Regions from separate parts of the Janthinobacterium lyxosi genome, predicted to be linked through region 2. Evidence: predicted binding sites of a transcription regulator. Region 2 holds the regulator's gene; the other holds the start of a gene.
The links. The regulator FliA, encoded in region 2, starts transcription of late flagellar genes. The targets are predictions, from matches to a motif close to CTAAAGTTTNNNNNNNNNNNGCCGNTA.

Region 1 (4,207 bases), on a different contig from region 2:
GTGAATGCGTCATGCGCGGCAGCCACACCGGCCAGGTCGGCCAGGTTTTCGCTGAGGGTCAGCTGGCCATTCACGGCCATGTCGGGGAACGGCTTGTAGGCCGCGAACTGCGCCACCAATTGTTTTGATGCCGTCTGGAAATGCGCCAGGTCGGCCGGCGTCCACCAGTCGCGCAGCTTGCCCTGGGCATCGAACTGCGCGCCCTGGTCGTCGAAGCTGTGGCTGATCTCGTGACCGATGGTGGCGCCGATGCCGCCATAGTTGGCCGCATCGGACGCTGCCGGGTCGAAAAACGGCGGCTGCAGGATGGCGGCAGGGAAGTTCAGCGCATTTTGCAGCGGCAGGTTGACGGCGTTGACCAGCTGCGCCGGCATGGCCCAGGCCTTGCGGTCAGGAGATTGGCTCAGCTTGGCCAGCTCCTGCTGGTAATGAAACTGTTCCGCCCGCTGCACATTGCCCAGCGCGTCGCCGCGCACCACGCGCAAGCCCGCATAGCTGGCCCAGCGTTCCGGATAGCCCACGCCCACATACAGGGTCTTGAGTTTTTCCTGCGCCTGCGCCTTGGTGGCCGGCGCCATCCAGTCCAGCTTGTCGATGCGGCGCGAGAAGGCGGCGACGATATTCGTCACCATGTCCTGCACGCGGGCTTTCGATTCCGGCGGGAAATAGCGCTCCACGTACAGCTTGCCGACGGCGTCGCTCAGCGCCGCGTTCGTCGCGGCCAGCGCCCGCTTGCTGCGCAGCGACTGCTGCGGCGTGCCGCTCAGGGCGCTGCCATAGAAGGCGAAGCGCTGGTCGGCCGCCGCCTTCGGCAAGGTCGTGCTGAAATGGTTGATCGCGTGGAAAGCGAGGAAATCTTTCCAGGTGGCCAACGGCACGCTCGCCACCAGCGCGGCGCTGCCCGTCATGGCCTTCGGATGCCAGACGATGAAATCCGTCTGCTGGCCCAGCCCTGCCGCCTGGAAGAAGGCTTTCCAGTCCAGGCCTGGCGCTTTGCTGGCGAAGTCGGCGGCGCGCCACGCGTTGTTGCCCTTGGCGACATCGGCCGAATCCTCGCGGCTGGCGTGACTGGCGGCAATCTGCTGCTCCAACGCAAACACGCGCGCGGCGCGGGCCGGCGCATCGCTGTAGCCGGCCTGCTTGAGCATGGCCGCGATATGCGCCTGGTAGCCCGTGCGCAAGCCCTGCATGCGCGCGCTGTCGCCCTGGTAAAAGGCGCGGTCGGGCAAGCCCAGGCCGCCCTGCAGCAGATAGGCCACATTGCGCGTGGTGTCGTTCAAGTCTTGCGCCACCCACAGGCCGAACAGGTTTTCCGTATAAAAATTGGTGGCGTTGAGCGGGTCGACATCGGCGCGCAAGCTCTCGCCCAGCGCGCGAGCCAGGCCCGCCTGGTCGCGGATGCCATTGATCCTTGTCAACAAGGGCTTGATCGGCGCCCAGCCTTTCGCTTCGATAACCCCTTCATCCATCCATGAACGGTAAAAATCGCTGACCTGGCGCGCGGATGCATCCGTCTGTGGCTCCGCCGCCAAGCCTTCGACGAGGCTGATGATGCGCTCGTTGGTCGCGTTGGCAAGCATGGCGAAGGAACCCCAGCTGCTGCGGTCGACGGGAATCTCCGTGCCGCGCAGCCACTCGCCATTCACGTAGTCATAGAAGTCGTCGCCAGGCAAGACAGCCGTGGGCGCCGCCATCGCGGCGGCAGAACTGGCGACCGCCTCCTGGCCATGCGCGTGGACGGCGGCGCCGGTCAGCGCGAAGCCGGACAGGGCCAGCGCCATGGCGCGTTTGCGCCAGGAAGCAGGGAAAGAGGAAGCGGCAGCAGCGACAACGCGCATGGTGATCCTTTCAGGCAAAGTGACGGCGGTAGTGTGCAAAATCATAACGCGTTTTGAGGCGCAGCAACACACTCCCCTGTCACCGCGACGCCAGCGGGCATGCGGCTTGGCAGGCGATTCTGGCGGCATACAAGCAATCATCTAAATTATTTTCATTTTTTTCAAAAAAACCCTCAAGTTCCCGTTCTGGCCGCCGTTAATTTAGACAAGCGGTAATCCTTTCACTAGTTACGGGTGTGCTCATGACCTCCAACGACGTTCTCTCGATGTATGAAAATATTGCAGGAATGACCAACAAAATGGTTGTGGCCGCACGTTCGAGCGACTGGGATGGCTTGGATACCCTGGAAAACCAGTGCGCCAGCGCCGCCAGCACGACCATGACGGGCAGCGTACCTGCCCTGGCCGGCGCCTCGCGCCTGCGCAAGATCGATTTACTCAAGCAAATCCTGGCCAATGATCGCGAAATCCGCGCCATCACGGAACCGTGGATGACGCAGTTGTCGAATGCCATGCCAGGATCGCGCGCCCACATGTAAGTCAATAAGCAAGCTTGCAGAGCCAGAAACAACAAAAGCACCCGGGGGTGCTTTTTTTACGTCTGCCGCCGTGCCAGGGAGCCCGACATCTGCGGCGCTCAAGAAGCAAGGAGGGGAAATTTGGAAGGCGAACCCCAGGTATCTCCTGGCGCCGCCTCGCTGCCGGTTGCATCCGGCGTTCGCGAGCACATCGTCGGCATCGCAAACCGCTTCCAGACCCAGGCGTTTATGCAACGCTACACCTGTTTGTCGCGCCACACTATCGTTGGTGACTGCGCCAGGCTGGGGCTGTTTTATCGTAGAGCAAGTCCACTAAGTTAATCATATCACCATCTTTAAAAAATAGGCAACACGATAGGCAGGCTTTTTTCTGTATTTTTTAAATATCTTTTTTTATATCAAATTTGAGCGCGGCCTTGCAGCACCATTAACGCGAGAACGGCTCCGGTTCCGGTTCGGCCGCTTCCTCCTCCAGCGCTTCCGTCAGCACCGGCACATCCTTTTTCTTGCGGCCGAATGGTTTGCGCAGCAGGACCCAGTATTTCGACGGCGCGCCCGCCCCCGCAGCTTGCTTGCGCTTGCGCACGACATACACGATGAGCGCCGTCAGCAGCAGGAAGATCAGCGTGCCAACACCCAGCCACAGCAAGCCGTTGCCGCCCGCTTTCGTTTCCTTGTCAGCCGCTGGCGCCGCATACAGGGGCTTGGGCTTGGCATGGGGCGCCTCCGCCACGGCAGGCGGAACGGCAGCGGTCGTAGCGGCGGGCAGCGCCAGCGCCTTTTGCAAGGCGCCAATCTTGCCTTCCAATTCGCCGAGCTTTTCATTCAGGACCACGTTTTTCTGGTCCAGCGCCACGCACGCTTCCGCCTGCCCAGCATCCGCCTGCGGCGCGCAAGCGGCCACGGGCGCCGTGGCGCGGCGCAACGGCGCCGTACGCAGCACGGGGGCGGCCAACTTGGGCGCGGCGGGCGGCGGCACAAACACGCGCGACGGGCGCACCAGACCCTCGGCACGCGCGCGGGCCGCCAGCGCGGCGGCATCGGGCGGCGGCGCGCCGGGCGCAACGCGCGGCTGCGGCAGTGGCTGCACCAGCGGCACAGGCACAGTCGCCGGAATAGCTGGCCTGACTGGCGCACTGGCGGCGACGGCAACGGGCGGCGCCGGCGTCAGCCACAAGGTGCCCAGGCGCACGACGGCGCCACTACCATTGCCCAATAACAAATACAAATGCACATGACCAGCCTGGATCGCTTGCCGGGTGGTCACGCGCACATAGTGCCGCCCACCCCGTTCCAGCGGACTGATCGTCAAGGTTTGCAAGGCCGGGTCCATGCCGATGCCGCCGCCGCGGTACACATCGGGCGAAGCCAGGCGCACGGCCACGCCACTGGCTTCCTCAGGCGCCAGGGCCGTCAGTTCGATCTCGGCCAGCAAGGGCTGGCCCACGTGCGACAGCACCGCCATCTCGCCCAGTTCGGCCGCCATGACGGGCGACAAGGCCAGGCTGGCGGCGGCGCACGCGATCAGGGACCAACGGGGAAGGATGCTGCTTTGCATGGACTGATCGCTTTGATAACAAGATAAATAAGGGGAACTCGCCTGTCTTTAACGGCAGGAAATCGCAAAAATATAGATGGACCATGGCAAAAATGATGCAATACAGCATCATCCTGTGCCTTTTTGACGCCTGGAGTACACTCGTTCCACCTCCATCGATGAAAGGGATGCCATGAGTAGCAGAATCGAACGCGACAGTTTCGGCCCGATCGACGTACCCGCCGACCGGCTGTGGGGAGCGCAAACGCAGCGCTCGCTCGAGCATTTCCATA
Region 2 (4,207 bases):
GTTGCGCGAAATGCTGGCCGCCGGTTTTTCCGCCAGCCTGGCGCGCTACCTGATCGACAAGCTGCCCGCCGGCCTCGATGGCGCGCAAAGCATGCGCTGGATCAAGACCGTCCTCAGCCGTAACCTGAATACGGTCGCCAATGAAGACGCCATGCTGGAGCAGGGCGGCGTGTTTGCCCTGGTAGGCCCGACCGGTGTCGGCAAGACCACCAGCACGGCCAAGCTGGCGGCCCGCTGCGTGATGCGCCACGGCCCGGAAAAGCTGGCCCTGATTACCACCGATGCCTATCGTATCGGCGCGCACGAACAGCTGCGCATCTATGGCAAGATCCTCGGCGTGATGGTGCATTCGGTGAAGGATGAGGCAGACTTGCGCATCGCCCTGAAGGAATTGAAGAACAAGCACACGGTGCTGATCGATACGGTGGGCGTGAGCCAGCGCGACCAGATGGTGACGGAACAGGTGGCCATGCTGTCGGGCGCTGGCGCCGATGTGAAACGCCTGCTGTGCCTGAATTCCACGGCGACGCAGGAAACCCTCAATGAAGTGGTGCGCGCCTACCAGGGCAGCGGCCTGGCCGGCTGCATCATGACCAAGCTCGATGAAGCGGCGTCGATCGGCAATGTGCTCGACGTGGTGATCCGCCAGAAGCTGAACCTGTTTTATGTGTCGAACGGCCAGCGCGTGCCGGAAGACCTGTACCTGGCCGACCGCGGCTACCTGATCGACCGCGCCTTCAAGCTCAAGCGCGATGCGGCGGCCACGCAGTTTTCCGATGCCGAACTGCCGCTGCTGATGGCGCAGGCGGCCGCCCGCAACAATGAAGCGCGCGGGGTGCACCTTGGCTAATTTCGATTTCGACCAGGCCGAAGGCTTGCGCCGCATGCTGGCCGGCCCGCAGCCGCGCGTGATGACATTTTTATCGGCCACGCCGCAAGATGACAAGGGCGCCATGCTGGTCAACCTGGGCGCCTCGCTGGCTTACGGCGGCAATGATGTGCTGCTGCTCGACGCCAGTGGCGGCAGCGATGGCGTGGCTGCGCGCCTGGGACTGGCGCACGGCGCCAGCCTGCGCGACGTGGCGCGCCAGCAGTGCGCCTTGAACCAGGTCATCCACCAGGTGCCGCAAGGCTTTGGCGTGGCCAGCCTGGGCGCACGCAACCATCTGATGGACAGCATGGACTATGCGGGCGAGGACGAACTGCGCCGCCTGGGCAAGACTTTCGAAGTGCTGGCGCGCCAGAGCGGCATCGTGCTGGTCGACGGCGTCGTGGCCGACGAGGGTGCCTGCTTCCCTGTGCCGCTGATGGCCTCGTCCGACATCGTGGTGCAAGTCTCGAGCAGCGCCACCTCGATCAAGGCCGCGTACTGCCTGATCAAGCGCCTGAGCCAGGAACTGGGACGCCGTCCGTTTGGCATTCTGGTCACCGGCGCTTCCGAATCCGAGGCAAAAGTGGTATACGATAATATGGCGCAGGCGGCGAGCCGCTACCTGGCCGTGAAACTGACCTCGATGGGGTCGGTGCCTGCCGATGAGTATCTGCATCGCGCGGCGCGGCTGGGTCGCAGCGTGGTCGATGCCTTTCCGCTGGCGGGAGCCTCGGTGGCGTTTCGCGGACTGGCCGAGCGGCTGGCCCGTTCGGCGGCACCGGTGCTCGGTGGCACCTTGTACCAGACGGGGAGCCTGCACCAGTTCAGCGCCTGATTCCATCATCAGCACACGATAGCAGTTAAAACAATAAGCAGCCTATGTACACGGTCAAAGGGAAATCGAACAAGGACTATTTGCTGACGGAGCACATTCCGTTGGTGAAGCGTCTGGCGCACCATATGAAGGCGAAATTGCCGCCTTCGGTCGAGGTCGATGACCTGATCCAGGCCGGCATGATCGGTCTGCTCGATGCCATTAGCCGCTATGAAGAGACGCATGGCGCGCAGTTCGAGACGTATGCCGTGCTGCGCATCCGCGGCGCCATGCTCGACGAATTGCGCACCAGCGACTGGCTGCCGCGCAGCATGCGCCAGAATATGCGCAAGATCGAGGAGGCGATGAGCGCCTTGCAGCAGCGCCTGGGCCACCCGCCGACGGAGTCGGAAGTGGCGAAACTGCTGAAAATGTCGCTCTCGGACTACCAGGAAATGCTGGGCGACGGCGGCGGCCACCAGTTGCTGTACTACGAAGACTTTCATGACCCGGACGGCAATGACAGCTTCCTCGACCGCCATTGCGTGGACGAGGACAGCGACCCCTTGCGTTCCCTGCTCGATACCGATTTCCGGCAATCCGTGATCGATGCCATCGACGCGCTGCCGCCACGCGAGAAAATACTCATGGGCCTGTATTACGAAGAAGAGCTGAACCTGAAGGAGATCGGTGCGGTGATGGGTGTCTCCGAATCGCGCGTCTCGCAACTGCATACCCAGGCCGTCGCGCGCCTGCGCGCAACCTTGAGGGAGCAGGCGTGGACTGGTCCAGCGTAATCGGGCTGGCGCTGGCGCTGGCGGGCCTCTTGGTCGGCCAGGCACTGGAAGGCGGCAAGATGGCCTCCCTGCTGCAGCCGGCCGCCTTTGCCATCGTCATCGTCGGCACCTTCGGCGCCGTGCTGCTGCAAACGCGGCTGCGCACCTTCGTGCGCGGCCTGGAAATGCTGCGCTGGGTCTTCCTGCCGCCGGCCGACACGCGTGCCGCACTGGCGCGCGACATCGGACAATGGAGTTTGACGGCGCGCCGCGATGGCCCGCTGGCGCTCGAGCGCCTGATGGAAAACACGGCCGACCGCTTCAACGCCAAGGGCTTGAGGATGATCGTTGACGGCATCGCGCCCGACAAGCTGCGCCAGCTGCTCGACGTGGAAATCTCCGCCTACGAGCTGGCCGAGCGCCAGGCCGTCAAGGTGTGGGAATCGGCGGCCGGCTATTCGCCCACCATCGGTATTTTGGGCGCCGTGCTGGGCCTGATCCACGTCATGGAAAACCTCACCGACCCGAGTAAATTAGGCAGCGGCATCGCCGTGGCCTTCGTCTCGACGATTTATGGCGTGGGCCTGGCCAATCTGCTGTTCCTGCCGGTGGCCAATAAACTCAAGGCCATCGTCACGCGCCGCGTGCTGCAGTACGAAATCACGGCCGCCGTGCTGTACGACATCGCCACGGGCGACCATACGCGCATCATCGAAGAGCGCGTGGCCAGCCTGCTGCACGAGCACTGAGCATGATGCGGCGCGCACGCAGGAAGTATGACGAGGAACCGGACAACCAGGACCGCTGGCTGATCTCGTACGCCGACTTCATCACTTTGCTGTTCGCCTTTTTCGTCGTCATGTATGCGATTTCGCAAGTCAATGAGGGCAAGTATCGCGTCTTCCAGAACGCCATCGGCCAGGCTTTCAGCCTGGAAAAGGGCGCGCCGCCCATCATCATGGAAGCGCCGCAGGCGATCCCGCTGCCGAATCCGGCCCTGAAACGCCGCACGGAAGCCATCCGCCGCGAGCGTGAACACATGACGCGCCTGGCGCAGGACCTCACGTCCACCCTGGCGCCGCTGGTCAAGGAAGGCAAAGTCAGGGTCACGCAGACGAGCCGCGGCGTGAGCGTGGAAATCAATGCCAGCGTGCTGTTCGACCCGGGCGCCGCAGGGCTGACGATGGAGTCGGACCAGGCCTTGCGCGCCGTGGCCGTGCTGCTCAAGGATGATACGCACGACGTGCAGGTGGAAGGGCATACGGATGTCCAGCCGATCAGCAATTCGACCTTTGCCTCGAACTGGGAATTGTCGGCCGCGCGCGCCAGCGCCGTGGTGCGCCTGTTCATCGCCAGCGGCGTGCAAGCCTCGCGCCTGACGGCCGTGGGCCACGCCGACAACATCCCCGTGGCGCCGAACGCCACGCCGGAAGGGCGCGCGCGCAACCGCCGGGTCGCCGTGACGATTTTGTCCGGCATCCCCGAAACGGTGACGGAAGTGCCAACGGCGCCCGTCGCACCTGCACCGGCACCGGCACCGGCACCGGCCAACTGAACCCCGGCGCTTGGTACAATCGCGGCCTTCTCCCTTTTTATCTCTCGATCATGAAAAGCAGTTCCCTGGGCGGTCTCGTGTATTCCACCGAAACGGGCCGCATGTGCCCCGCCTGCCGCCAGCCGCTGGCGCAATGCGTGTGCAAGGCGCAAGCCAAGGCGGCGCCTGCGGGCGACGGTGTGGTGCGCGTA

Region 1: the regulator FliA is predicted to act here: its motif matches at 2,011-2,037, upstream of ACQ4WP_RS02720 (flagellar protein FliT).

The regions. Positions count from the first base shown of each region.
Region 1 covers NZ_JBNYXM010000002.1:185,788-189,994, forward strand. The annotation lists gene ACQ4WP_RS02715 (M13 family metallopeptidase) at 1-1,838, opposite strand, end outside; gene ACQ4WP_RS02720 (flagellar protein FliT) at 2,081-2,377, shown strand; gene ACQ4WP_RS02725 (type IV pilus assembly protein FimV) at 2,805-3,935, opposite strand; gene fumC (class II fumarate hydratase) at 4,108-4,207, shown strand, end outside.
Region 2 covers NZ_JBNYXM010000008.1:227,369-231,575, forward strand. The annotation lists gene flhF (flagellar biosynthesis GTPase FlhF) at 1-850, shown strand, start outside; gene ACQ4WP_RS10905 (MinD/ParA family ATP-binding protein) at 843-1,706, shown strand; gene ACQ4WP_RS10910 (RNA polymerase sigma factor FliA) at 1,751-2,482, shown strand; gene ACQ4WP_RS10915 (flagellar motor protein) at 2,464-3,210, shown strand; gene motD (flagellar motor protein MotD) at 3,216-4,016, shown strand; gene ACQ4WP_RS10925 (translation initiation factor Sui1) at 4,067-4,207, shown strand, end outside.